One region of the Streptomyces ficellus genome, then DNA from elsewhere that is predicted to be linked to it. Evidence: riboswitches for the same ligand, from Rfam matches in the RefSeq annotation. Region 1 holds a riboswitch; each other region holds the start of a gene.
What was found. Region 1 has a riboswitch for cyclic di-AMP ahead of EIZ62_RS12430 (C40 family peptidase). Riboswitches for the same ligand answer to the same signal wherever they lie in the genome.

Region 2: linked by a shared signal. The riboswitch ahead of EIZ62_RS04260 (M23 family metallopeptidase) and the one ahead of EIZ62_RS12430 (C40 family peptidase) in region 1 are both predicted to bind cyclic di-AMP.
Region 3: linked by a shared signal. The riboswitch ahead of EIZ62_RS28580 (C40 family peptidase) and the one ahead of EIZ62_RS12430 (C40 family peptidase) in region 1 are both predicted to bind cyclic di-AMP.

The regions. Positions count from the first base shown of each region.
Region 1 covers NZ_CP034279.1:2,878,478-2,888,421, forward strand. Annotated here, with positions in the region: gene EIZ62_RS12420 (M23 family metallopeptidase) at 1-946, shown strand, start outside; gene pcrA (DNA helicase PcrA) at 967-3,465, opposite strand; cyclic di-AMP (ydaO/yuaA leader) riboswitch at 3,676-3,842, shown strand; gene EIZ62_RS12430 (C40 family peptidase) at 3,841-5,106, shown strand; gene EIZ62_RS12435 (hypothetical protein) at 5,186-5,539, opposite strand; gene EIZ62_RS12440 (C40 family peptidase) at 5,771-6,805, shown strand; gene EIZ62_RS12445 (alpha/beta hydrolase) at 6,838-8,184, opposite strand; gene EIZ62_RS12450 (LuxR C-terminal-related transcriptional regulator) at 8,300-8,992, opposite strand; gene EIZ62_RS12455 (ATP-binding protein) at 8,989-9,944, opposite strand, start outside.
Region 2 covers NZ_CP034279.1:978,510-988,453, reverse strand. Annotated here, with positions in the region: gene hpnH (adenosyl-hopene transferase HpnH) at 1-604, shown strand, start outside; gene ispG (flavodoxin-dependent (E)-4-hydroxy-3-methylbut-2-enyl-diphosphate synthase) at 609-1,769, shown strand; gene dxs (1-deoxy-D-xylulose-5-phosphate synthase) at 1,793-3,676, shown strand; gene EIZ62_RS04275 (aspartate aminotransferase family protein) at 3,673-5,058, shown strand; gene EIZ62_RS04270 (XRE family transcriptional regulator) at 5,146-5,835, shown strand; gene EIZ62_RS04265 (tyrosine-protein phosphatase) at 5,855-6,667, opposite strand; cyclic di-AMP (ydaO/yuaA leader) riboswitch at 7,263-7,421, shown strand; gene EIZ62_RS04260 (M23 family metallopeptidase) at 7,424-8,317, shown strand; gene EIZ62_RS04255 (SGNH/GDSL hydrolase family protein) at 8,470-9,264, shown strand; gene EIZ62_RS04250 (TetR/AcrR family transcriptional regulator) at 9,394-9,944, opposite strand, start outside.
Region 3 covers NZ_CP034279.1:6,355,011-6,363,510, forward strand. Annotated here, with positions in the region: gene EIZ62_RS28540 (SDR family NAD(P)-dependent oxidoreductase) at 1-105, opposite strand, end outside; gene EIZ62_RS28545 (class I SAM-dependent methyltransferase) at 158-802, opposite strand; gene EIZ62_RS28550 (VOC family protein) at 862-1,206, opposite strand; gene bioD (dethiobiotin synthase) at 1,209-1,928, opposite strand; gene EIZ62_RS28560 (adenosylmethionine--8-amino-7-oxononanoate transaminase) at 1,930-3,234, opposite strand; gene bioB (biotin synthase BioB) at 3,227-4,408, opposite strand; gene EIZ62_RS28570 (8-amino-7-oxononanoate synthase) at 4,552-5,787, shown strand; gene EIZ62_RS28575 (ATP-binding protein) at 6,033-6,464, shown strand; gene EIZ62_RS28580 (C40 family peptidase) at 6,531-7,007, opposite strand; cyclic di-AMP (ydaO/yuaA leader) riboswitch at 7,011-7,183, opposite strand; gene EIZ62_RS28585 (hypothetical protein) at 7,512-7,829, opposite strand; gene EIZ62_RS28590 (ATP-dependent Clp protease proteolytic subunit) at 7,833-8,441, opposite strand.

The DNA.
Region 1 (9,944 bases):
CGAGCCCGAGTTCGCTGTTGAGGCCGAGTTCGCTCACGAGGCCGAGCACGGGGCCGAGTTCACCCCGGAGCCCGAGCACGGGGCCGAGCAGGCGACCGGGTCCGAGGGCCTGCACGACAGCCTCACCCAGACCGCGCTCACGCCCGTCGCCCCCCGCCCCAGCCGCCGCGCCGGCCAGGGCGGTGGCGGCAGCCGTGGGCGCCGCCGCACCCCCGCGAAGCGTTCCGCGCTGCTGACCGTCGCCGTGCCCTCGGCCTGCGTGATGGGCGTCGCCGGCATCGCCGCCGCGTCCGTCAGCGGCCTCAACCCCGGCGGCACCGGCGAGACCAAGAGCGACGAGAAGACGGTGACCGCCGCCGACCCGGCCACGGTCAAGCCGGTCGTCGCCAACAGCGAACTCGACACCCAGCTGGCCGCGCTCAGCGCCGACGCCCGCGACTTCGGCGACCGCGCCAGCCGCACCCAGGAGCGCATCGACCTCAAGGAGCGCCAGGAGGCGGAGCGCAAGAAGCGCGAGGCGGAGGCGGCCCGCAAGGAGGCGCTGCGTCCCAAGTTCGCGCTCCCGGTCGCCCTGCACCAGCTCAGCGCGCAGTACGGTCAGGCGGGCGTCAACTGGATGTCCCTGCACACCGGGATCGACTTCCCCGTGCAGTACGGGACGCCGGTGATGGCCGCGACCGACGGCACCGTACGCACCCAGTGGAACAGCGCGTACGGGAACATGGCGATCGTGACCGCCAAGGACGGCACCGAGACCTGGTACTGCCACCTCAGCAGCACCAAGATCCGCTCCGGTGAGGTCAAGGCCGGCGAGGTCATCGCCTACTCGGGCAACTCCGGCAACTCCACCGGACCGCACCTGCACTTCGAGGTACGGCCCGGCGGCGGCGCCGCGATCGACCCGCTGCCGTGGCTGCGGGGCCACGGCCTCGACCCGACCTCCTGAGCCCGGGGGCCGCCCGGCCCCTACAGCTTCTCGACCGGCGCGTACCGCAGCAGGAGCCGCTTCGGCTTCTCGTCGCCGAAGTCGATGGTCGCCTGCGCGTCCGCGCCCGCTCCCGTCACCGCCATCACCGTGCCCAGACCGAACTGGTCGTGCGTCACCCGGTCCCCGACCGCCAGCGAGATCACCGGCTTGTCCGTCGTACGCCGCGTGGCGAAGCCGGAGGGGCCGGCGGACCGCGAGCGTGACGACAGCGAGGAGGACAGCGACGACGCGATGCCGGACACCGGGCCGGACGGCTTGGCCGTCGCACCCGTGCGCTTCCACTCCAGGTACGCGCCGGGGATCTCCTCCAGGAACCGCGACGGCGGGTTGTAGGAGGGCTGCCCCCACGCGCTGCGCATCGTCGACCGCGTCAGGTAGAGCCGCTCGCGGGCGCGGGTGATGCCCACGTACGCCAGGCGGCGCTCCTCCTCCAGCTCCTTGGTCTGGCCGAGGGCGCGCATGTGCGGGAACACGCCGTCCTCCATGCCGGTCAGGAACACCACCGGGAACTCGAGGCCCTTGGCGGTGTGCAGCGTCATCAGCGTGATGACGCCGGAGCCCTCCTCGTCCTCGTCGGGGATCTGGTCGGAGTCGGCTACCAGGGCGACCTGTTCCAGGAACTCGGCCAGGGTGCCGGTACCTTCGCCCTCGCCGCGGTCCTGCTCGAACTCCAGGGCGACGGCGGCCAGTTCCTGGAGGTTCTCGATACGGGTCTCGTCCTGCGGGTCGGTCGAGGCCTGGAGTTCGGCCAGGTATCCCGTGCGCTCCAGGATGGCCTCGAGGACCACCGCCGGGCCGGCGCCCGAGTCGACGACGGTGCGGAGCTCCTCCATGAGGGTGTTGAACCGCTTCACCGCGTTCGCCGAGCGGGCCGCCATGCCGTACGCCTCGTCGACGCGGCGCAGCGCCTGCGGGAAGGTGATCTTCTCTCGCAGCGCCAGCGCGTCGACCATCGCCTCGGCGCGCTCACCGATGCCGCGCTTGGGGACGTTGAGGATGCGGCGCAGCGGGACGGTGTCCTCGGGGTTGGCCAGGACGCGCAGGTAGGCGAGGACGTCCCGGACCTCCTTGCGCTCGTAGAAGCGGACGCCGCCGACGACCTTGTACGGCAGGCCGACGCGGATGAAGATCTCCTCGAAGACACGGGACTGGGCGTTGGTCCGGTAGAAGACCGCGACGTCACCGGCCTTGGCGTCGCCCGCGTCCGTCAGCCGGTCGATCTCGTCGGCGACGAACTGCGCCTCGTCATGCTCGGTGTCCGCGACGTACCCCGTGATGCGGGCGCCCTCGCCGGCGTTGGTCCACAGGTTCTTGGGGCGGCGGCTCTCGTTGCGCTCGATGACCGCGTTGGCGGCGGAGAGGATGGTCTGCGTGGAGCGGTAGTTCTGCTCCAGCAGGATGGTGGTGGCGTCCGGGTAGTCCTCCTCGAACTGGAGGATGTTGCGGATGGTCGCGCCGCGGAAGGCGTAGATCGACTGGTCGGCGTCACCGACGACGCACAGCTCGGCCGGGTCCAGGTCCTCGTACCCGGTGCCGACCAGCTCGCGGACGAGCGTGTACTGGGCGTGGTTGGTGTCCTGGTACTCGTCGACCAGGACGTGCCGGAAGCGGCGGCGGTAGTGCTCGGCGACGTCCGGGAACGCCTGGAGCAGGTGCACCGTCGTCATGATGATGTCGTCGAAGTCCAGGGCGTTGGCCTCGCGCAGCCGCGCCTGGTACATCCGGTACGCCTCGGCGAGGGTCTTCTCAAAGCCTCCCCCTACGCCTTCGGCGTGGGAGGTGCCCCCAGCGGCCTGGTCGGCGAAGGTCTCCTCGTCGATCAGCTCGTTCTTCAGGTTGGAGATCTTGGCGCTGAACGACTTGGGCGGGAACTTCTTCGGGTCCAGGTCCAGGTCGCGGCAGACCAGCGCCATCAGCCGCTTGGAGTCGGCGGCGTCGTAGATCGAGAAGGACGAGGTGAAACCGAGCTTCTTCGACTCGCGGCGCAGGATGCGGACGCACGCGCTGTGGAAGGTCATGACCCACATGGCGTTGGCGCGCGGGCCGACGAGCTGCTCGACGCGCTCCTTCATCTCGCCGGCGGCCTTGTTGGTGAAGGTGATCGCCAGTATCTGGCCGGGGTGGACGTGACGCGTGCCGAGGAGGTGGGCGATGCGGTGGGTCAGCACCCGGGTCTTGCCCGATCCGGCACCGGCGACGATGAGCAGCGGGGAGCCGGTGTGCACGACGGCGGCGCGCTGCTGCTCGTTCAGCCCCTCCAGCAGCGCGGCGGGGTCGACGACGGGACGGTGGGCGCCGTCGCGGTAGTGGGTGTCCCGGGGCGGGGGAACGTCGAAACGGTCCCCGAAGAGGTCGTGCGGGACCTCCTCCGCGGCCGGGGCGTCCCCGGGGCCCTCGGAGTCCTCGGGCGGCGGCGGGGGCTCCTCGGAGTGGTTCCGGAGGTCCGCCAGGAAGCTGTCGTCAAAGAGGCTGCTCATCGCCTATCGAGTCTAGGCGGCCCCACTGACACCCGTGGACGAACCGCGAACCGGCCCGATTCGTCACCCTCCGTACCGAGTCGGCGACATCACGCCAAGGTCACGGAAACGTATCGGGCATATCGAACATCATCCTTCACAGCACCACCACAGGTTGGCTAGCGTGCTCGCCCAGGCGGTCCGTTTTCTCTTCGGCGAACCACGCCAGTCGGATCGCCCACGCCGAATTCGTGCTGCCCTCGGGGCAGTTCGGAACCGGGGACCCACACGCACGACCGAGGTGAATCGGCCCGCAGCCCCTCGGGCACGGCCGTAGGGCACCTTCCGTTCCGCCCGAACCTGACAGCTAACCCGGTAGGCGGTCCACGGAAGGAGATGCCGGCCTTGGCGTCGCATCGCAAGCCGCGCGCACCGCGCACCTTGCAGACCCTGCATGCCCACTCCCCCGCCGTCGGGGTCACGACGGCCGCCGCCCTGGCCTCGGTCACGCTCCTGTCGTCACAGAGCGCGACCGCCGCACCCCGGACGGACGGACCGGCCACGCCGGTGAGCGACCCGGACAGCAAGCCGGACGGCAGGCCGACGGTCGAGGAGGTCCAGAGAAAGGTCGACGACCTCTACCGGCAGGCGGGCACGGCGACGCTGCAGTTCCCCAGGATCCCCAAGGCCACGGAAGCCCCGGCCCCGCAGCGGCGCGAGGCCGGCCGGACGGCCGACGGCGCCGCGCGGCGTACGGAAGCGCCGAACGGGTCCCGTCGCGCCCTCGGCGCCCCCGAGGCCGCCCCGTACCGCTCGGGCGGACCCGGCCCGGCCGCCTCGCTGACCCTCGCGGACGACCCGCAGGACTCCGTGGACCGGACACAGCTGATGGACCGGACGCAGCTGATGGACCGGCTCACCGACCGGGAACCCGAACCGCTCACGCCGTACGAGCCGCCGGCGACGGCAGCCACGGCGGCAGTCGCGGCCGGGACCTGGGGCGGAGAGGAGCAGCGGCCGGCGGCGACGTCGGAGCCGGACACCCTCGCCGCCTCGCAGGCCTCCCTACGCACCACCAAGCAGACCGTCCAGCGCAAGCTTGCCGAGGCGCGGGCCCTGTTCGCCCGGCTGACGGCCGGGGAGCGGGTACGGGCGGAGATGCCGTGCGTGAACCTCGGCCAGGCGCCCGGCCAGGAGCCGGGCTTCACGCAGGCGCACGCGCCGGACCTGGGCTTCACGCAGGCGCAGGCGCAGGCACAGGCGCCGGGGCCGGCGCCGGCGGGCGTGGGGCTGGACGGCGGCAGTGGTCCCACGGCCAAGGCCCGCGAGGTCCTCGCCTTCGCCGAGGCCCAGATCGGCAAGCCGTACGTGTGGGGCGCGACGGGCCCGAGCTCGTACGACTGCTCCGGGCTCACCCAGGCCGCGTGGCGGGCGGCGGGGGTCTACCTGTCGCGCACCACGCGGGAGCAGGTCATGGAAGGGCAGCGGGTGGCCGTGGAGGACCTGCGCCCGGGGGACCTGGTGTTCTTCCACGACGACGTCAGCCACGTCGGGATCTACCGGGGCGACGGGAAGATGATCCACGCGCCCAGGCCCGGTGACAGCGTCCGCGAGGAGTCGGTGTACTCCATGCCCGTGCACAGCGCCGTGCGCCCGGCCTGACCCGAGGCGGACGAACGACCCCGGCGGGCACGGCGGGCGCGGCGGGCCTGACGGTTCCGCCGGGCCCGCCGGCCGGCGGTCAGGTCCAGAGCGTGGCGATGAAGATGTTGGCCACCGTCAGGCCGCCGACCGCCCCGAAGAACGCCTTGTCGACCCTCTCCTCGTCACGCTTGACGTAGACCAGGGCGAGGATGACGACTAGGACCGCGAGCTTCACACCGATCTTGACGTTGTTCACGGCCTGGTCGTCGGCCTGGTTGAGGCCGACCAGGGCCACGCCGGTGACCAGCATGGTCAGGGCGCCGTGCAGCATCGCGGGGCTGAAGCGCGCCGTTCCCTCACCCATCGCCTTCATCTGGGTCAGGAAGCCGCCCAGCAGGCTGGCGATACCGATGACGTGCAGTGCGACGAAGACATTGATGAGTGCGTCCATGGGCCGCACCCTAACCGGGGCCATATCACCGGCCCCCGGCCAGGGTTGCCTCAACGGTCGCATCGGTCGCGGCTGATACGGAATGCGGGATTCCGAGCGTGCCCGCTCCGGCGAATTCGTTCGTGAACCCTCACCTGGGGCCAATTGCGGTCATGCCGCCGCCGGGCCGTGACCTCCAGGTTTAGCGTCCTCCCCCAGACCCACCCCCGGCGAAGGGAAGTGACCGCCCTCGTGGCAGCGCACCGGAAACCCAGGCAGCACCCGCTGAGCGGCCGTGCCGCCGTCACCCTGGCACTGGCCGGGGCGGCCACCGCCACCGCCTTCGAGGGTTCCGGACACGCCGAACCCCGCCAGACGCCCGCCCAGGTCAGGGCACAGGCCGACCGGCTGTACCAGGAGGCCGAGGAGGCCACCGAGAAGTACAACGGCGTCAAGGAGGAGGCCGAGCGGGCCGAGGCGGCGCTCAAGGCCCTGCGCGACGAGGCCGCCCGCCGGACCGCCCGTCTCAACGCCGCCCGCGACGCGCTCGGCTCCGTGGCCACCGCCCAGTACCGGGGTGGCGGCCTCGACCCCGCCGCCCGGTTCCTGCTGTCCAGCGACCCGGACGCCTACCTCCGCAGCGCCGCCGTCGCGGACCGGGTCGGGGACCGCCAGGCCGCGGCGGTCGGCGCCGCCGCAGGCCAGGCCGCCGAACTCGCCAGGCTGCACTCCGAGGCCACGGGCCGGCTCCGCGACCTGGCCGCGCGGCGGGCCGAACTCGCCCGCCACAAGGCGACGGTCCAGGACCGGATCGGGGCCGCCGAGAAGCTCCTCGACCGGCTCACCGCCGCCCAGCGCGCCGCCTACGACGGCGGTTCCGCCGGGGCCGGCGCGGCGACCGGCCCGGCGCCCGTCGGCGCCGCCGCCCCGGTGCAGGGCACGCGCGCCGCGCAGGCCGTCGCGTACGCGTACGGCGCCCTCGGCAAGCCGTACGTGTGGGGCGCGACCGGCCCGGGTTCGTACGACTGCTCCGGGCTCACCCAGGCCGCGTGGCGCTCCGCCGGGGTGGCGCTGCCCCGCACCACCTACAGCCAGATCGACGCCGGCCGACGGGTGCCGCGGTCCGCGCTGGCCCCGGGCGACCTGGTGTTCTTCTACTCGGGCGTCAGCCACGTCGGGCTCTACGTCGGCGACGGCAGGATGATCCACGCGCCCCGGCCGGGCGCCCCCGTCCGGATCGCTCCGATCGACGAGATGCCGTGGGCGGGCGCGACGCGCGTGGCGTGAGCCCGCCGCCGCGTCTCTCCTGCGCCCGAACCCTACGGGCGGCCGCCGACGGACAGGGTCCCCGGGCCCGCCCCGACCGGATCGCCCGCGCCACCCGCGCCGCTCCCGGCGCCCGCGCCCGTGTCCGTACCGGCGCCGAACCCCTCACCCCGGTCCGCGCCCGCGCCGCCGTCTCCGCCCGTTCCCGCGCCCGCGTCCGTCTCCGCGTCCTGGGCGGTCTCGTCCTGGGCGGTCTCGTCCTGGGCGGTCTCGTCCTGGGCGGCTCCGGCGCGTTCGGCGCGGTACTGCTGTGTCAGCCACTGGAAGGCCGACGGCACCTCCCGCACCCAGGTGCTCGTGCGGTGGCCGCCGTAGACCTGCCGGACGTCGATGCGCGTCGGCGGCTTGGACACCTCTCGCAGCGCGACGCCCTGCTCGTAGCCGTCCGCGCCGTCGCCGGTGAGCAGCAGCGTGACGCGGGGCGGCACCTGGGCGGTCTTGAGCATGGTGAGCGGGTTGTGGGCGTGCCGCAGTCCGGGGTCCTTGCCGGTGAGCGAGGACGGCTCGGCGGCCGGGTCGTTGTAGCCGGACAGGCTGATGCCGAACCGGTAGCGGTCGGGGTGGGCGATGGCCAGCTTGGTGGCGCAGTGGGCGCCCGACGAGAAGCCGGCGACGGACCAGCCGTCGGCCGTGGTCGCGGCGCGGAAGTTGTCGGTGACCATCTTGCGGACGTCGACGCTGAGCCATGTGTCGGCGTTGATCTTGCCGGGGACGTTGGCGCAGCCGGTGTCGGTGTGGCCGAGGAGGTGGCTGCGCGGCGCGACGAGGATGAACGGCTCGACCGTTCCGTTGCGCATCAGCGGTTCCAGCTGCTCGTTGACGTGCATGCCGACGAACCAGGACTTCGGGGAGCCGGGGAAGCCGGAGAGCAGCTCCACGACGGGGAACTTCCGGTCCTTGTGGGCGGGGTCGTCGTACTGCGGCGGGAGCCACACGTACACCTCGGCCTGCACGCCGGAGATGCCGCCCTTCAGGACGGCCCTGCGGACGCCGGGCCCCATGGCGGGGTCGTCGACGGGTGCGAAGGTCTGCTTGACCTTCGGCAGGTCGGCGATGCGCCGGCCGCCGAGCCCGTCGGTGCCGAGGTCGATGGCGGAGTCGACGTGGTCGCTGGTGCCGAGCAGGTCGTCCCAGCTGTCGTAGAGCCCGTTGACGTTGTTCACCGCGACGAAGACCACCAGGATCGCGGTGATCTGCGCGAAGGCCAGCATGCCCAGCCGCGTCGCGCCCCGGACGACGGCGGGGCCGCGCACACGGCTCCACAGCGCCAGCGGCAGCAGGACGGCGACCACGGCCAGCACGGCCGCGGTCACGAAGAAGGGAGTACCCGTCAGGCTCATCACGGTGAATAGGAGGGGCCCACCGCCGTACTGGTTGCCACTCCTATGTGCCGTTTATCTCACAATTGGCCACACGGATGCCCGGTCCACTCACCCGGCCCGCCCGGGTTTCCGGTCACACCAGGCGACGGGCGGTCGCCCAGCGGGTCAGCTCGTGCCGGTTGGAGAGCTGGAGCTTCCGCAGCACCGCCGAGACGTGCGACTCGACCGTCTTCACCGAGATGAACAGCTGCTTGGCGATCTCCTTGTACGCGTATCCCCGCGCGATCAGCCGCAGCACCTCCCGCTCGCGCTGGGTGAGCCGGTCCAGGTCCTCGTCGACCGGCGGGGCGTCCGTCGAGGCGAACGCGTCCAGCACGAAGCCCGCCAGCCGCGGCGAGAACACCGCGTCGCCGTCCTGGACGCGGAAGACGGAGTCGACGAGGTCGGCCCCGGTGATCGTCTTCGTGACGTACCCGCGCGCACCGCCCCGGATGACGCCGATGACGTCCTCGGCGGCGTCCGAGACGGACAGGGCCAGGAAGCGCACCGGGTTCTCGGGGGCCGACATCAGGCTCGCGCAGCGGCGCAGCACCTCGACACCGCCGCCACCCGGCAGGTGCACGTCCAGGAGGACCACCTCGGGGCGGGTCGCGGTGATCACGGTGACCGCCTGGTCGACGTCGGCGGCCTCACCGACCACCTCGACCCCGGTCGTCTCGGTGCGGCCGATCTCGGCCTGCACGCCGGTGCGGAACATCCGGTGGTCGTCCACCAGCACGACCCGCACCCGACGTCCCGCGCCCCCGGTCGTCGTCTCCTCGGTCATCCGTCCGCCCTCTCCATCTCCAGCTCCACTTCGGTGCCGCCGCCCGGCACCGCCCGCAGCCGCGCGGTACCGCCGTTGCGCCGCATACGGCCGATGATCGATTCTCGTACGCCCATCCGGTCGGCGGGCACGGAATCGAGGTCGAAGCCCGGCCCCCGGTCCCGTACGGACACGAACACCGTGCGGCCCTCGACCTCCGCGTACACCTGCACCGCCCCTCCCTCGCCACCGTACTTGGCCGCGTTGACCATGGCCTCGCGCGCGGCCTGCATCTGCGCGGCCAGGCCCTCGTCGAGCGGGCAGTCGCCGACGACGACCACCTCCAGCGGGACGCCGTGCTTGTCCTCGACCTCCGCCGCGTTCTTCTTGACCGCCTCGGCCAGGGTCTCCGGCTCCTGGTCGTCGTCCTTGCCGTTGCCCTCCGGCCGGTACAGCCAGTTGCGCAGCTCGCGCTCCTGCGCGCGGGCGAGTCGGCGGACCTCGCCGGGCTCGTCCGCGTTGCGCTGGATCAGGGTGAGGGTGTGCAGGACGGAGTCGTGCACATGGGCGGCGACCTCGGCGCGCTCCTGGGCGCGGATGCGCATGGTGCGCTCCTCCGACAAGTCCTGCGACATGCGCACCAGCCAGGGGCCCGCGAGCAGCGCCATCCCGGCGAGGACGGCTATCGCCGCCGTGAGCGCGGTGCCGAGCTGCGCCGCCGAGCCGCGCACCACCATGAAGACCGTCAGACCCATGCCGACGAGCGCGACGCCCGCCAGGCCCCGCACGAGCTGGAAGATCCGCTTGCGGCGGCCCGGCTCGGTCCAGCTCGCCCGCCGCGCGTTGTCCACCTGCCGCCACACCAGGACGACACCGACGCCGACGAGGAGCGTCGGCCACACGTACCGGTTGGCGTCGCCGCCGAGGTCGACGCTGGTGACGAACCCGGCCGCGCCGATCGCCAGCGCGACGA
Region 2 (9,944 bases), 1.9 Mb from region 1:
GTCGGTCGCCAAGGAGGGCGTGTTCGACGAGGCGGTGGAGGCCATCAAGGAGGCCAAGCGGCGCGGCTTCCGGGTCACCACCAACTCCACCTTCTTCAACACCGACACCCCGCAGACCGTCATCGAGGTGCTCAACTACCTCAACGACGACCTCAAGGTCGACGAGATGATGATCTCGCCCGCCTACGCCTACGAGAAGGCGCCGGACCAGGAGCACTTCCTGGGCGTCGAGCAGACCCGTGAACTGTTCCGGAAGTCCTTCGCGGGCGGCAACCGGCGGCGCTGGCGCCTCAACCACTCCCCGCTCTTCCTCGACTTCCTGGAGGGCAAGGCCGACTTCCCCTGCACCGCCTGGGCGATCCCCAACTACTCGCTCTTCGGCTGGCAGCGGCCCTGCTACCTGATGTCCGACGGGTACGTCCCGACGTACCGGGAGCTCGTCGAGGAGACCGACTGGGACAAGTACGGCCGGGGCAAGGACCCGCGCTGCGCCAACTGCATGGCGCACTGCGGCTACGAGCCGACCGCCGTCCTCGCCACCATGGGCTCGCTCAAGGAGTCCCTGCGCGCCGCCCGCGAAACGGTCTCCGGAAGCCGGGGGTGAGGTGATGCCGGAGCCCGTGGGCCTCGGGCTGCCCACGCCGCCGCCCCGGCCACTCGCCGAGCGCCGCGCCGCACGGCGGATCCGGGTCGGCTCGGTGGCCGTGGGCGGCGACGCGCCCGTGTCGGTGCAGTCGATGACGACGACGCGCACCTCCGACATCGGTGCCACGCTCCAGCAGATCGCCGAGCTGACCGCGTCCGGCTGCCAGATCGTCCGCGTCGCCTGCCCAGCGCAGGACGACGCGGACGCGCTGCCGGTCATCGCCCGCAAGTCGCGGATCCCGGTCATCGCCGACATCCACTTCCAGCCGAAGTACGTCTTCGCCGCCATCGACGCGGGCTGCGCTGCCGTCCGGGTCAACCCGGGCAACATCAAGCAGTTCGACGACAAGGTCAAGGAGATCGCCAAGGCGGCGCGGGACGCGGGCACCCCGATCCGCATCGGCGTCAACGCGGGCTCCCTGGACCGCCGCCTGCTGGAGAAGTACGGCAGGGCCACCCCGGAGGCGCTCGTCGAGTCGGCCCTCTGGGAGGCGTCCCTGTTCGAGGAGCACGGCTTCCGCGACATCAAGATCTCGGTCAAGCACAACGACCCGGTGGTGATGATCGAGGCCTACCGCCGGCTGGCGGCGGCGTGTGACTATCCGCTGCACCTCGGCGTCACTGAGGCCGGCCCGGCGTTCCAGGGCACCATCAAGTCGGCCGTCGCCTTCGGCGCCCTGCTGTCCGAGGGCATCGGCGACACCATCCGCGTCTCCCTGTCGGCCCCGCCGGCCGAGGAGGTCAAGGTCGGCATCCAGATCCTCGAATCCCTCAACCTCCGCCGGCGCCGACTGGAGATCGTGTCCTGCCCGTCGTGCGGGCGTGCCCAGGTCGACGTCTACAAGCTGGCCGACCAGGTCAGCGCGGGCCTGGAGGGCATGGAGGTCCCGCTGCGCGTCGCGGTCATGGGCTGCGTCGTCAACGGCCCGGGCGAGGCCCGTGAGGCCGACCTCGGTGTCGCCTCGGGCAACGGCAAGGGGCAGATCTTCGTGAAGGGCGAGGTCATCAAGACCGTCCCCGAGTCCAAGATCGTCGAGACGCTGATCGAAGAGGCGCTGAAGATCGCCGAGCAGATGGAGAAGGACGGCGTGACCTCCGGCGAACCCGCCGTCACCGTCAGCTGACCGCAGCAGAGAGGGGCCCGAGCGTGACGATCCTCGAAAGCATTCGGGAGCCGCGCGACCTCAAGGCGCTGGACGGCGCCAAGCTCGACGAACTGGCCGACGAGATCAGGGAGTTCCTCGTACGGGCCGTCGCCCGCACCGGCGGCCACCTCGGCCCCAACCTGGGCGTCGTCGAACTGACCATCGCCCTGCACCGGGTGTTCGACTCGCCCGTCGACCGCCTCCTGTGGGACACCGGCCACCAGGCCTACGTCCACAAACTGCTCACCGGCCGCCAGGACTTCTCCAAGCTGCGAGGCAAGGGAGGCCTGTCCGGCTACCCCTCGCGCGAGGAGTCCGAGCACGACGTCATCGAGAACTCCCACGCCTCCACCGCCCTCGGCTGGGCCGACGGCCTCGCCAAGGCGCGCGACCTGCGCGGCGGCGACGAGCACGTCGTCGCCGTCATCGGAGACGGCGCCCTCACCGGCGGCATGGCCTGGGAGGCCCTCAACAACATCGCCGCCGCCAAGGACCGCCCCCTCATCGTCGTCGTCAACGACAACGAGCGATCCTACGCGCCCACCATCGGCGGCCTCGCCGGGCACCTCTCCACCCTGCGCACCACCGACGGCTACGAGCGGTTCCTCGAGTGGGGCAAGGACGTCCTGCGCCACACGCCCGTCATCGGACCGCCGCTGTACGGGTCGCTGCACGGCGCCAAGAAGGGCTTCAAGGACTTCATCGCCCCCCAGGGCATGTTCGAGGACCTGGGACTGAAGTACGTCGGCCCGGTCGACGGGCACGACATCGCCGCCGTCGAGGCCGCCCTGCGCAGCGCCAAGCGCTTCCACGGCCCCGTCCTCGTCCACTGCCTGACCCAGAAGGGCCACGGCTACGGGCCGGCCCTGGAGGACGAGGCCGACCACTTCCACGCTGTCGGCGCCATGGACCCGCTCACCTGCGAGCCGCTCACACCCGCCGCCGGCCCGTCCTGGACGTCCGTGTTCGGCGAGGCCATCGCCGAGATCGGGGCCGAGCGGCCGGACGTCGTCGCCCTCACCGCCGCGATGCTGCACCCCGTCGGGCTGACCCGGTTCGCCGAGCGGTTCCCCGACCGGGTGTGGGACGTCGGCATCGCCGAGCAGCACGCGGCCGTCTGCGCGGCCGGACTCGCCACCGGAGGGCTGCACCCGGTCGTCGCCGTCTACGCCACCTTCCTCAACCGGGCCTTCGACCAGCTCCTGATGGACGTGGCCCTCCACCGGTGCGGCGTCACCTTCGTCCTGGACCGCGCCGGTGTCACCGGCACGGACGGCCCCTCGCACAACGGCATGTGGGACCTGTCCGTCCTCCAGGCCGTCCCCGGGCTGCGGATCGCCGCCCCGCGCGACCCCGCCCAGTTGCGCTCCCAGCTGCGCGAGGCGGTCGACGTACGCGACGCGCCGACCCTGGTCCGGTTCCCCAAGGAGCAGGCGGGACCCGCCGTGCCCGCCGTCGGCCGCGTCGGCGGCATGGACGTGCTGCGCCGCCCGGACGGGCGTCCCGAGGTGCTGCTGGTCGCCGTCGGTGTCATGGCGGCCGTCTGCCTCGGGGCCGCCGAACTGCTCGCGGAACGCGGCATCGGCTGCACCGTCGTCGACCCGCGGTGGGTCAAGCCCGTCGACGAGCGGCTCGCCCCGCTCGCCGCCACGCACCGGCTGGTCGCCGTCGTCGAGGACAACGTCCGCAGCGGCGGCGTCGGCTGGGCGGTCGGCCAGGCGCTGCGGGACGCCGGCACCGACGTACCCCTGCGCACCTTCGGCATCCCGGAACAGTTCCTCGCCCACGCCAAGCGCGGCGAAGTGCTGGCCGACATCGGACTCACCCCGGTGGAGATCGCGGGGCGGATCAGCGCAGCCCTGGCAGGCAAGGAGAACGACGCATGAGCAAGAAGTTCGATCTGGCCGCACTGCTCGCCGAGCGCGGCACCGAGGGCTACGAGCTGCACGCCCGCCACCTCAATCCGCAGCTGCCGCGGATGCTCCAGACGATCGGCTTCGACAACACCTACGAACGCGCCGAAGGCGCCTACTTCTGGGACACCGAGGACAACGACTACCTCGACATGCTCGCCGGCTTCGGCGTCATGGGCCTCGGCCGCCACCACCCCGTCGTACGCAAGGCCCTCCACGACGTCCTCGACGCGGAGCTCGCCGACCTCACCCGCTTCGACTGCCCGCCCCTGCCCGGACTGCTCGCCGAGCGGCTCCTCGCCCGCTCGCCGCACCTGGACCGGGCCTTCTTCTCCAACAGCGGCACGGAGGCGGTGGAGACCGCGCTGAAGTTCGCCCGGTGCGCCACCGGCAGGCCCCGCGTCCTGTACTGCTCGCACGCCTTCCACGGACTGACCACCGGCTCCCTCTCGGTCAACGGTGAGAGCTGCTTCCGCGACGGCTTCGACCCGCTGCTGCCCGACACCGCCATCGAGCTGGGCGACCTGGACGCGCTGGAGCGGGAGCTGAAGCGCGGCGACGTGGCCGCGTTCATCGTCGAGCCCATCCAGGGCAAGGGCGTGCACGAGACCCCTCCCGGGTTCCTGCGCGCCGCGCAGGACCTGCTCCACCGGCACAAGGCGCTGCTCATCGCCGACGAGGTCCAGACCGGCCTCGGCCGGACCGGCGCCTTCTACGGCTACCAGCACGAGGACGGTGTGGAGCCGGACCTGGTGTGCGTCGCCAAGGCCCTGTCGGGCGGCTACGTGCCGGTCGGCGCCACGCTGGGCAAGGACTGGATCTTCAGACGCGTCTACTCGTCGCTCGACCGGACGCTCATCCACTCGGCCAGCTTCGGCTCCAACGCCCAGGCCATGGCGGCGGGGCTCGCGGTCCTGTCCGTGATGGACGACGAGGAGATCGTGGCCAACGCCCGGCGGACCGGTGAGCAGCTGAAGTCCCGGCTCGCCGCGCTGGTCGACCGCTACGAGATGCTGCACGAGGTGCGGGGCCGAGGCCTGATGATCGGCATCGAGTTCGGCCGCCCGTCCTCGCTCGGCCTGCGCGGCCGGTGGACCATGCTCCAGGCGGCCCGCAAGGGGCTCTTCGCCCAGATGGTCGTGGTCCCGCTGCTGCAACGGCACCGCATCCTCACCCAGGTCTCGGGCGACCGCCTGGAGGTCATCAAGCTGATCCCGCCGCTGATCATCGGCGAGCGGGAGGTGGACCGTTTCGTGGCGGCGTTCACCACCGTCATGGACGAGGCGCACAGCGGCGGCGGCCTGATGTGGGACTTCGGCAAGACGCTGGTCAAGCAGGCGGTCGCCAACCGCTGAGCCCCTGTCTCCTGCCCGCCGCCCTCTGCCTCCTGCCTCAGGGGCAACCGGCTTGCCTCTGAGGCAGAAGCCTGGCGCAATGGAGCCATGAACACCTCTCCCGCACCCTCGCCGGACTCCGGGTCGCCGGACCCCGGGTCGCCGTACCCCGGGTCGCCGGACGCCTCATCGCCGGCGGAGGAGAACGAAGGCGGCGGCGCGCTGCCGGACGTCGCGCCGCAGCTGCGGGCGTTGCGCAGGCGCCGGGGGCTGACCCTGGAGGCCGCCGCGCGGCGCGCCGGGCTCTCCCCGGCCCACCTGTCCCGCCTGGAGACCGGCCGCCGCCAGCCCTCGCTGCCGATGCTGCTCGGGCTGGCCCGTACCTACGGCGCGACCGTGTCCGAGCTGCTCGGCGAGGTGCCGCCCGAGCGCGACCCCATCGTCCGGGGCGGCCGGGCCGAGCCCGCCGAGGCGGACGGCTGGATCTACCACCAGGCCGGCGGCCCCGGGCGGGCGATGCAGGCGCTGCGCGTCCGCGTGCCGTATGCGGCGCCGGGCGACCTCGTGCGCGTACACCCGGGGGAGGAGTGGCTGTACGTCCTCGACGGCCGGGTGCGGCTGGCCCTCGGTGAGGCGGTGCACGTGCTCGACCCCGGGGACAGTGCCCACTTCGACTCGCTGACCCCGCACCGGATCGCCGCGGCGACCCGGGCCGGGGCCGAGCTGCTGTTCGTCCACACCCTTATGCAGAGCGCCGCGGCGGACCTGTGCCTCGGCACGGACGCCCACCGCCGCTGACCGGCGGCGGGCGTGGGGCTCAGCCCTGGTCGAGGAGCCGCTCGCGGAGCCGCTCGCGCGTCTCGGGGCTGATTTTCAGGCCCTCGGTCAGGTACCGCTCGGTCGAGCCCCAGGTCTCCTCGATCGTGGTGAAGGCCGCCGTCAGGTAGTCGATGCGGGCCTCGAAGAGCGGGCTGAGCAGCTCCATGACCTGGGGGGACATCGCGGCGGGGGAGGTGTCGCTGCGGCGCACCTTGTAGCGGCGGTGCGGGTCGTTGGACTTGAGGTAGTCCTCCTCGATCGCGTCGCGCTCGACGCCGACCGCGAGCAGGGACACCGCTATGGAGAGCCCGGCCCGGTCCTTGCCCGCCGCGCAGTGCATCAGGGCGGGGACGCTGTCCTCGGCGAGCGCGTGGAGGACCCGGCTGTGCTCGGCGGTGCGCTCCTTGATGATCATGCGGTACGAGGCCGTCATCCGGGCCGCGCCCTTGCCGTCCGCCAGGATGGAGCGCAGCTGGTCGAGGTCGCCGTCCCGGACCATGGTCCAGAATTCCGCGCCGTCGGCCGGGTCGGAGAGCGGGATGTTCACGTTCCGTACGCCCGGGAGCTCGACGTCCGGACCTTCCAGCTTCTGGTCGGCGGCGTTGCGGAAGTCGAAGATCGTGTGCAGACCGAGACCAGCGAGGAAGGCGGCGTCCGTGCCCGTGGCGTGCGCGAGGTGGCCGCTGCGGTACAGGATCCCGTGGCGCACCCGCCGGCCGTCCACCGTCGGAAGCCCGCCGACGTCACGGAAGTTGCGCACCCCGGTCAGCTCGGGCTCTGTCGACGGGACCTGCGGCAGCTCCTGCGTCACGGGGGCTCCTCCGTGTCTGCGGTCGGCGTCCGCCGCCGACGATGTTCGCGATCCGACGATACGACATCGGTGCGTCGGGCAATCAATCTCCGTGCGCGTCGCACATCCGTTGCCCTTCCCATGGTCGCGGGGGGTGGACGAGCCCGCAGCCGGGCCGTCGCGGCCCATGGACCGGAGACGGTAGATGCGCTTCTGTCCCACTTCGTAGGTCTTCGATGGTGTTCGTGAACCCGGCGCTGCGCGGACCGGGGCTGCCGCATCCAGCCGCCTACGCGGTGGGATTGGCAAGACTCGTCAGCTAATGGCTGTTCTGTCCGTATTGGGTGATTGGGTATAACGTGCCCTGGTCGCCCGGGAGATGGCCGGAGCCACGTGAGCAGCGTCATAACTGTGACCGTCCGTGGCGGGACACCCTCCACAAATTCCGTGCCCACAGCGGGAATTCATGATCCCTTGTCCACGGAGGGTGACCGGAATTCCCGGGCTTCACCACCGCCCGGAATGCGGTGGGGAAATCAGCGGCTTGTTCACGCCGACCCCACTCGCTTACGGTCTCGGCAATCCGGCCGGACCGCCGAATCCTGCCACCGGTCGGAATTCGCACCCACCCACGCGTGGCAGGAGCGGGGGACCCAGGTAGTACGCCGACCCGGATTTCCGGGACCGGCTCGGGGTGAAGTCGCGTCCATGACGCGGCCGGACAACTCCAGTCCGAACCCGACAGCTCACCTCGCAGGCGCCGGAGAGGAAATCGCCATGCCCGCGAAGGGTAAGCACCGCCGTCCCAAGTCCAGCACCATCACGCGTGGTTTCGTCGCCGCCGGTACGGGTGGCGCGGCCTTCGCGCTCCCGCTCTTCGGGGCCACCGGCGCGCACGCCGCCGAGCAGGCCGCCCCCGCCGCCGCGCCGCAGGCCGTGACCGCCGAAGCCGCCCAGGCCGCCCCGCAGAAGGCCGCGCCGCGCACCTACACGGTCGTCTCCGGCGACCACCTCTCCAAGATCGCCCACAACAAGAACGTCAAGGGCGGCTGGAAGAAGCTGTACCAGGACAACCGCCAGGTCATCGGCGAGGACCCGTCCCTGATCATCCCGGGCATGGAGCTCACCCTCGGCGCCAAGTCGAAGGCCGCCCCCGCGAAGGCCGCCCCGGCCAAGCCCAAGGCGGACGACCGCGACGAGAGCCGCGCCTCGCGCTCCGCCGCCAAGTCCGAGGCCCCGGCCCAGTCCGCCCCGAAGACCAGCGGCTCCGGCTTCACCGCCCCGGTCGACGCCGGCGTCAGCACCTCCTACCGCGCCTCCGGCTCCAGCTGGTCCTCCGGCTACCACACCGGTGTCGACTTCTCGGCCTCCTCCGGCACGACCGTCAAGGCCGTCGGCGCGGGCACCGTCGTCTCGGCCGGCTGGAGCGGCGCCTACGGCAACGAGGTCGTCATCAAGCACGCCGACGGCAACTACTCGCAGTACGCCCACCTCTCCTCGCTGTCCGTCTCCTCCGGCCAGTCGGTGAGCGGCGGCCAGCAGATCGGCCTGTCCGGTTCCACCGGCAACTCCACCGGCCCGCACCTGCACTTCGAGATCCGGACCAGCCCCAACTACGGCTCGGACATCGACCCGCTTGCGTACCTGCGCCAGCACGGCGTCTCGCTCTGACGCGAACGTTCCTCCGCCCGGCACCGCGTCCCGGTGCCGGGCGGAGTCGTATTCCGCGCTTGGGACAATCTTGACCGGTGGCAAACATCACCCCCCGTCAACCCCTCCTTACGGTCGCGTAGGTCACATCTCCCGGTGAAGGATGTGCTCCCGTGGCAGACGATTCGACATTCAGAGACCGTGACGTATTCGGGTCGTACGCGGCGATCGGTGACAGCTTCACCGAAGGCGTCGGAGACCCCGGCCCCGACGGAACGTTCGTCGGCTGGGCGGACCGTCTCGCGGTGCTGCTCGCGGACCGGCTGCCGGAGACCGAGGGATTCCGGTACGCCAATCTCGCCGTACGCGGACGCCTCCTCGACCAGATCGTGGCCGAACAGGTGCCGCGGGCCCGGCAACTCGCCCCGGACCTGGTGACCTTCTGCGCCGGCGGCAACGACATCATCCGCCCCGGCAGCGACCCCGACGAGGTCGCCGAACGCTTCGAGCGCGCCGTCGCCGACCTGACGTCCGTGGTCGGCACCGTCCTGGTCACGACCGGGTTCGACACCAGGACCGTGCCGGTGCTGCGCCGGCTCCGCGGCAAGATCGCCACGTACAACGGGCACGTGCGCGCGATCGCGGACCGGTACGGGTGCCCGGTGCTGGACCTGTGGTCCCTCAAGACCGTCCAGGACCGGCGCGCCTGGGACGACGACCGGCTGCACCTGTCTCCCGAGGGCCACACCCGGGTCGCGCTCCGGGCCGGCCAGGTCCTGGGCGTGGACGTCCCCGCCGACCCCGACCAGCCCTGGCCACCGCTGCCGCCGCGCGGCCCCCTCGAACTGCGCCGCGACGACATCAACTGGGCACGCGAGTACCTGGTCCCCTGGATCGGCCGCAGGCTGCGCGGCGAGTCGTCCGGCGACCACGTCTCCGCCAAGCGACCGGACCTGCTGCCCCTGTAACGGCGCCGGCCCTGCGGGGCGGTGCGGAGGACACCGGTCCTGACAGGTACGTGGCGCGACGTGAGGGTCACGCGGCGCGCCGGGCCGGGCCGGTGGCGCGCCCCGGGCTCCGGGCCTGCGCGGGCGTCGTCATCGGCGGGGCGCGTCCGGTGGGGCCGCGGGGCGGCCGATCTCGCGGGCGAGGGCCTCGTCGGCCCAGGCCAGCATCGCGGCGCGGGTGAAGGGCGCCGCGTAGGCGGTCATCTGGACGGCGAGGCCGTCGAGGAACGCGGTCAGCCGCCAGGCCGCGGCCGAGGGATCCTCGCACCGGAACTCGCCGGCCGCCGCCCCCTGCGCGATCACCTCGGTCAGCGCCGCCTTCCACTGCCGGTCCAGGTCCTGGGCGACCACCCGCAGCGCCGGTTCGCGCAGGGCCGCCGCCCAGCCCTCTATCCACAGCCGCCACCCCTTGGCCCGGCCCGTCGGGGCGTACCAGTGCACGGCCGCGCGCAGCCGGCGGGTGGCCGTGGTCCGGCGCCCCAGCAGCCGGCGCAGGTGCGCGAGGTCGCCCTCGGCGGCGTACGCGAAGGCGGCCGCGACGAGCTTCTCCTTGGTGGAGAAGTGGTACAGCACCAGCGCGTTGCTCACGCCCAGCGCGGAAGCCACGTCGGCGATCCGCACGGCTGCCACACCCCGTGCCT
Region 3 (8,500 bases), 3.5 Mb from region 1:
GAGGGCACCCGCGATCGCCCGGCCGATACCGGAACTGCCGCCCGTCACCAGGGCGACCCGGCCGTCCAGCGAGAACAGGTTCGAGAGGTACGCGTGCGCAGTCATGCCCGCACCCTAGTGTGATCACCCCACGCGGGCCGCACACGGCGGTGCGGGCTCAGTCCGGCCGCCTGGCCACCCCGAGCACGCAGAAGGACGTCGGTGTCGCCGGGCCCTGCTCCGGGATGCGGAACCGGCGGTGCGAGGCGATCTCGAACCCGGCCGCCTCGATCGCGGCCAGCGGGTCGCGCGCCGTGTGGCAGCCCCCGAACAGCAGCGGCCACACCGTGCGGTCCAGCACCCGCTGGGCCGTCGCCGCGGCCCGCCCCCCGGCGACGCCGTGCTCGAAGAAGCGCAGCTCGCCCCCCGGCCGCAGCACCCGCCGCAGCTCGCCGAGCGCACGCGGCAGGTCCCGCACCGTGCACAGCACCAGCGACGCGACCGCCGCGTCGTACGCCTCGCTCTTCACCGGCAGCGCCTCCGCCACACCCGGCACCACGTCCACCGGCACGTCGGCGCGCAGCCCCGCGGTGGCCGCCAGCTGCCGCAGCCGCCGCTCGGGCTCGATCGCGACGACCTCCGACACGGCGGCCGGGTAGTGCGCGAAGTTCAGCCCGTTGCCCGCGCCGACCTCGATGACCCGGCCGGACAGCCCGGCGAGCAGCTCCCGCCGGTACCCGGCGACCCCGCCGCGGGTGTCCATGGTGACGCTCATGCGCGCGTAGAAGCGGGCGAACAGAGGGTGGTGGACGGTGTCCCGCATCACGGACCTCCTGGGAGACGGCCGACGGTCCCGGACCCGACACCGTCAGTGTCCCCCCGTCAGCCGGACACGAAGCAGAACTCGTTGCCCTCCGGGTCGCGCAGCACCTGGAAGTGGCCGTGCTCGTCCGCCACGACGCCGCCCAGCCGCACCGCGCCGAGGGCCACCGCCGCCTCCGTGGCGGCGGCCACGTCGCCCCCCTCCAGGTCCAGGTGCAGCCGGTTCTTCACGGCCTTGCCCTCCGGTACGCGCTGGAAGGCCACCCGGACGAAGTCCGGCGGGTCGACGTATGACCAGTCCGGGCTCCGGTCGACCGGCTCGCCGCCCAGCAGCGCGGCCCAGAACCGGGCCAGCGCGGCCGGGTCGGCGCAGTCGAACACCATTTCACTGACGACAGCTCGCATGATCAGGAGCGTACGGCCGCGGCGAACGCGTCCGCATCCCAGATGCCGCCGAGAGCCGGGGCCAGCCACCGGCCCGCCCGGGCCCGGAACACGTCCGGCGGCAGCGCGCCCGCGCCCGAGGGCACCGCGCCCAGCAGCGGAGCGCCCGCGACTTTCGGCAGGTCCGTGACGTTGCACCGCTCCGCGAGCCCCGGCTCGTCCGGCCAGCTGCCGACGACCAGGCCCGCCTGCACCAGCCCGCGCGCCCGCAGCGCCTCCGCGGTGAGCGTCACCATGTTGAGCGTGCCGAGCCCGGCGGGCGCCACCACCAGCACCGGGGCGTCCAGCAGCCGGGCGGCGTCGGCGAGCGTGCCGCCCTCCTCGTCGTACCGCACGAGCAGTCCGCCCGCGCCCTCGACCAGCACCAGGTCGTGCTCGTCCGCCAGCTTGGCCGCGGCGTCGGCCACCTCGGCCGGGCCCACCGGCGCCATCCCGGCCCGCCGGGCGGCCGTGTCCGGTGCCAACGGCTCGGGGAACCGGGCCAGTTCGGCGGCGGTGACCCCGCCCCCGGCGAGCCGCACGACCTCGTCCGCGTCACCGCGTTCCGCCGGTGCGACCCCGGTCTGCGCGGGCTTCAGCACGGCCACCGAGCGGCCCGCCGCCCGTGCCACCGCCGCGAGCGCCGCCGTGACGACGGTCTTGCCGATCTCCGTGCCCGTACCGCTGACGACCAGTACCGACATGTCATCCCTCCCGCGCGGCCGCGAACACCCCGCGGCAGATCCGTGCCACGTCCTCGTCACCCGTGACGTAGGGCGGCATCACGTACACCAGGTCCCGGAACGGCCGCAGCCACACGCCCTCGCGGACCGCCGCCGCCGTCGCGGCCGCCATGTCCACCGGGTGGTCCAGCTGCACGACGCCGATCGCGCCGAGCACGCGCACGTCGCGCACGCCGGGCAGCTCGCCGGCCGGCGCCAGCCCGTCCCGGAGTCCCGTTCCGATCCGCTTGACCTCCTGCTGCCAGTCCTGGCCCAGCAGCAGATCGATCGATGCGCACGCCACCGCCGTGGCCAGCGGGTTGCCCATGAACGTCGGGCCGTGCGCCAGCACCGGCACCTCGCCCCGCGAGATGCCGTCCGCCACACGGCTGGCGCACAGCGTCGCCGCCAGCGACAGGTAGCCGCCGGTCAGGGCCTTGCCCAGGCACATCACGTCCGGCGCCACGCGCGCGTGCTCCGCCGCGAACAGCGTGCCCGTGCGCCCGAACCCGGTCGCGATCTCGTCGAACACCAGGAGCACGTCGTGCGCGTCGCACGCCTCCCGCAGCACCCGCAGGTACTCCGGGTCGTGGAACCGCATCCCGCCCGCGCCCTGCACCACCGGCTCGACGATCACCGCCGCCAGCTGGTCCGCGTGGCGCCCGATCGCCTCCCGCAGCTCCCGCGCGTACGACTCCTCGTACTCCGCCGGGGGCGGTCCCACGAAGACCTGCCGCGGCAGCGCGCCGGACCACAGCTCGTGCATCCCGCCCTCGGGGTCGCACACCGACATCGGCTGCCACGTGTCGCCGTGGTAGCCGCCGCGCCAGGTCAGCAGCCGCTGCTTGGCGGGCCGGCCCACCGAGCGCCAGTACTGGAGGCACATCTTGATCGCGACCTCGACCGACACCGAGCCGGAGTCGCAGAGGAACACGTGGCGCAGCGGCTCCGGAGTGATCTCGACCAGCCGCGTGGCGAGGCGCACGGCGGGCTCGTGGGTGAGCCCGCCGAACATCACATGGCTCATCCGGTCCAGCTGACCGCGCGCCGCCTCGTTGAGCACCGGGTGGTTGTAGCCGTGGACGGCGGACCACCAGGACGACATGCCGTCGACCAGTTCGTCGTGCCCGTGCGCCGGTTCGGCGAGCCGCACCCGCACCCCGGAGGCGGACTCCACGACGAGCGGGTCGGTACGGCCGGGCATCGGACCGTACGGGTGCCACACATGCGCCCGGTCGAGCGCGATCAGCCCGGCCGCGTCGAGCCCGGCCCCGGTGCCGTCACGCATTGGGCGCGAGGTCGGTGCCGGCGCCCCGGCGGCGCACGGCCACCAGGTCGGTACGGGCCTGGTCGGTACGGGCCGTGTCGGTGGCCACCGGCTGCGCGGGCGCGGGCTCCTCGGAGCCGCACACCGAACCCGAGCCGCACCCGCCACCGGTGCCGCAGGACGAGGCGTCCGCGCGGTGCTCGGGCAGGGTGGTGGTGTCCGTGCCCTCCACCTCGAAGCCGGCGTCCGCGATCATGTCCAGGTCCGCCTTGCCCGCCTGGCCCTCACTGGTGAGGTAGTCGCCCAGGAAGATCGAGTTGGCCAGGTGCAGGGCCAGCGGCTGGAGCGAACGCAGGTGCACCTCGCGTCCGCCGGCCAGCCGGACCTCCACGTCCGGGCACACGAACCGGACCATCGCCAGGATGCGCAGCGCCCGCTGCGGGGTCAGGTTCCACTCCTTGGCGAGCGGCGTGCCCTCGAAGGGGATCAGGAAGTTCACCGGGACCGAGTCCGGGTCCAGCTCGCGCAGCGCGTACACGACGTCGACCAGGTCCTCGTCGCTCTCGCCCATGCCCGCGATCAGACCGGAGCACGCGGACAGACCCGCCGCGTGCGCCTTCTGCACCGTGTCGACCCGGTCCGCGTAGGTGTGCGTGGTCGTGATGTCCCCGTACGTCCCCTCGGACGTGTTGAGGTTGTGGTTGTACGCGTCGGCGCCGGCCGACCGCAGCCGCTCCGCCTGGCCGTCCGAGAGCAGCCCGAGGCACGCGCAGACCTCGACGCCCTCGTTCTCCTCCTTGATCGCCTCGATGGTCTTCGAGACGCGGTCGACGTCCCGGTCCGTCGGGCCGCGGCCGCTGGCCACCAGGCAGACCCGCTTGGCGCCGCCGGCGACACCCGCGGCGGCGGCCTTGGACGCCTCCTCCGGCTTCAGCCAGGTGTACTTGAGGATCTCCGCCTTCGAACCGAGCCGCTGGGAGCAGTATGAGCAGTCCTCGGGACACAGGCCGGACTTGAGGTTGACCAGGTAGTTGAGCTTCACCCGCCGTCCGAACCACTGACGGCGTACCTTCCCGGCCGCGGCCACCACATCGAGCAGCTCGTCGTCCGAGGTCGCCAGCACGGCGAGCGCTTCTTCGCGGGTCGGCAGCTCGCGCCGAAGCCCCTTGTCCACCAGCGTGTTCAGCAGGTCCATGACGCAGATCCTGGCCTACGGCACGGCCCCGGGCCAAGGAGGAACTCCACAGGAGAGTCCGTTTCGAGTGTGTGTATAACCACACTCCGGTACCACCCCACCACCATTAGGGTCTGTTCGCTGTCTACAAAAGGGAACCGGACATGCCCCAGGCTCCGCTCGACCCGCCGCCCGCCTCCCCGTCCGGGCCGCCGCCCGCCACACCCTCCGGCCCGTCCTCCGGCCCGCCTGCCGCCGCGCCCTTCGGATGGATCGACGCCGAGGCGCGCCGCCGGGCGGACGCGGGTCTCGTCCGGACCCTCCGCCCCCGGCCGGCCGAGCCCGACGTCCTGGACCTGGCGAGCAACGACTACCTCGGCCTCACGCACCACCCCGCCATCACCGCGGCCGCCGCCGAGGCGGCCCGCCGCTGGGGCGCGGGCGCCACGGGCTCGCGCCTGGTGACCGGGACGACCGAGCTGCACGGCGAGCTGGAGCGGGAACTGGCCGCGTACTGCGGGTTCGAGGCGGCCCTGGTGTTCTCGTCCGGTTACGCCGCCAACCTCGCCGCCCTGACCGCGCTGAGCGCCCGGGGCTCGCTGATCGTCTCCGACGCGGGCAACCACGCCTCGATCGTCGACGGCTGCCGGCTCTCGCGCGCCGAGACCGCGGTCGTCCCGCACGCCGAGCCCGACGCGGTCGCCAAGACCCTCGGCGCCCACCCGGGACGCCAGGCGCTGGTGGTCACCGACTCGGTCTTCTCCGTCGACGGTGACGCGGCGCCGCTGGCCGGACTGGCGGCGGCGTGCCGGGAGCACGGTGCCGCGCTGGTGGTCGACGACGCGCACGGCCTGGGCGTCCTGGGCGAGGGCGGGCGGGGCGCGCTGCACGCGGCGGGGCTCGCGGGCGACCCGGACGTGGTCGCCACGCTCACCCTCTCCAAGTCGCTGGGCAGCCAGGGCGGGGCGGTCCTCGGTCCCGCCCGGGTGATCGACCACCTGGTCAACGCCGCCCGGACGTTCATCTTCGACACCGGGCTCGCCCCGGCCGCCGTGGGCGCAGCCCTGGCGAGCCTGCGGCTGCTGCGCGCCGAGCCGGACCTCGCCGGCCGGGCGCGTACGGTGGCGTCCACCCTGCACGCCCGGCTGACCGCCGCGGGGCTGACCGCGGTGCGGCCGGACGCCGCCGTGGTGTCGGTGCGGGCCCCCTCCCCGGAGCAGGCCGTGCGGTGGGCCGCCGACTGCCGGGCCGAGGGGCTCGCGGTGGGGTGCTTCCGGCCGCCGTCGGTGCCCGACGGCATCTCGCGCCTCCGTCTCACCGCCCGAGCCGACTTGACGGAACGTCAACTGGACGAGGCGGTCGCGACGATCCTCCGCACCTCACCGGTCCCGGTCGGCTGAGCGGTCCTGCCTTACGTCACCGTCTCCCGGGCCGCCGGACCAACCCACCAGTTTGCCGCCCAAATCCGGTCTCGAGTAGCAGAGTTCACCGCTTCGGGCGACAGATATATGCGGATCCTGGTGGATCGCCCCCATCAGGAGCGACATAAGTGGCAGTCTGGCGCGAAGCGCAATCCGAGGCCGTCCTCACAAAACATCCGGTTCGTGTCGGAGTCCGGCCCCGGTGGGAAAGGGACAGCGTCGCCATGGCGGACCATCAGGAAGCATCCATCACCCTGCCGAGCGATCCCGTCTCGGTCTCCGCCGCCCGGAGATACGTGGCGGGCGTCCTCAGCGAATGGGGGCTCCCCGATGGGGCCGAGACCGCCGACACCGTACGGCTGATCGTCTCGGAACTCGCCACCAACGCCGTCCAGCACACCTTCGGGCAGTCGCCGACCTTCACGGTGGACGTCCGGCTGGAGCGGGACGAGCGGCTGCGCATCGGGGTCACGGACAGCCACCCGCGCTGGCCGCAGCGGCTGCCCGCCGCCGTACAGCAGGACAACGGGCGCGGCATGGTGATCATCCGCTGGCTCGCCGCGGAGTGCGGCGGACGCCTCTCGGTCACCCCCACCGCGGAGGGCGGCAAGACGGTCTGGATCGCACTGCCCTGGTCGGTCCCGGTCCAGACCTGACCGCCCGCGGTGCGGGTGCGCCGGACGCGCCCGGCCGCCCCCGCACCACGGGTCATCGCCGGACGATCAGCGGACGCGTCCGTACCAGACGGACTTCGACCAGATCTTGTCCAGCTTCACCACCGAACCCGACTTCGGTGAGTGCCAGATCTTGTTGTTACCCGCGTAGATCCCGACGTGGTAGACGTTGCTCCCCCGATGGAAGAAGACCAGGTCACCCTTCTGCCGGCTCGACGCCGAGATGTGCCGGGTCTTGTTGTACTGCTGCTGCGCCGTACGCGGCAGGGTCTTGCCGGCCTTCTTGTACGAGTAGAGCGTGAGCCCCGAGCAGTCGAACCGGGACGGGCCCACCGCTCCGTACTTGTAGGGTGCGCCCTTCTTGGACGCGGCGACGTTCAGCGCCTTGCCGGCGTACGCCGGGGCGGCCTGCGCCTCGGACACGGCGCCGGGCGCCAGCATCGTGCCGCCGACGGCGGCGAGGGTGAGTGCCGAGACGGCACCCGCCCGGGACAGCAGAGACGGGACATGAATCTGCGCGGTCATGCGCAACCCTTCGTCAGCCGCCTGTGAAGGATGACCTGTCGGGTTCGGGCTGGCGAAGTTGCCCGGCCGCTCGCGCGGCTTCACCCCAAGGGCGACCGATGGGACGTACATCGTTCGGTCACCCGTACTGCTCGGGTCCTCCACTCCTGCCGATCCACTCCTGTCGACCAGTCATCCGGACGGCGGCAGGACTCGGCGTCCGCCCGGACCGCCCCGCCGCGGTGGCGGGGGCTTGTCGTCGTCAGGGATCTTGACCCATCCCGAGGGGAAATTCCGAGTCGAAACGGCCGTTTGTGAGGCTCCTCACGACTGATCCATTCGGGTGGACAGAGCCGATTTGGGGCCCGGCGACGTGACATCGACGATCCCCGTACCAGCGGCGGAACCTGATATTCCGCCAGATGCGTACGCGTGCTGCGCAACTCGCGTCGTCCGAAATTCGTCCGAATGCGTAGGCTGAACGAGGGAGCGGTTCTCGTACTCCTGAGCCCGTTCGGGGGAGGGCTACGTCGGTCCCACGCCTCGATTGTGAGGGACTGTCACGCGACCCGCGCGCCGTTCGCCGTCAAGCACCCGCAGGGCTCGCGCCAGCGTATGGGCATGTACTTCGCTCTCGCCGCGCTCGTGCATCCAGGTCAGGGCCTCGCGCAGCGCCGTCGCGCGCCCCACGAGGGCCTGCGCCGCGCGCAGGGCGCTGTACGTATGGGTGGCCCGCGCCGGGTTGGTCCGCCCCAGCAGGTCGACCGCTTCGAGCCAGCTGTCGACGAACGCGCTTTCGGCCCGGGTGAGCGCGGGGAGCGGCGGATGCTCCGGTGGCAGCACCGCTCACCTCCCGCGCCGGGGCACGACCTGGTCCACCAGGCCGTACGCCACGGCGGCGGACGCGTCGAGGAACGTGTCTCGCTCCAGGTCGGCGTCGACGCGCTCCCGGCTCCGGCCGGTGTGGAGGGCCAGGATCGCCGCCAGTTGGCCGCGCAGCCGGAGCAACTCGTCCGCGTGGATGCCGAGATCCGTCGGCCGGCCGTGCAACGGCTCGTCGAAGGACGGCTGCTGGATCAGCACGCGCGCGCCGGGCAGGGCCATGCGCTTGCCGGGCGCGCCCGCCGCGAGCAGGGCGGCGGCGGTCGACGCGGCCTGCCCGATGCAGGTCGTCTCCACGTCGCAGCGGATCGCCCGCATGGTGTCGTAGACGGCCGTCATGGCGCTGACCGGACCGCCGGGCGAGTTGATGTAGAGCGCGATGTCCCGGTCGGGCGCGGCGTGTTCCAGGTGCAGGAGCTGGACGATCACGTCATTGGCGGCGGTGTCGTCGAGGGGCGTGCCGAGGAGGACGATCCGCTCCTCGAGCAGCTTGGAGTAGGGGTCCAGGGTGCGGGTGCCGGTGCTGGTGCGCTCGGTGAACTCGGGCAGGACATGACGCGCGGCATGGCTCATCGCGCAGCTCCTTGTCTCTGTAAAAAATGTACAGGACGTACATCTCGTTAGAATGGGAG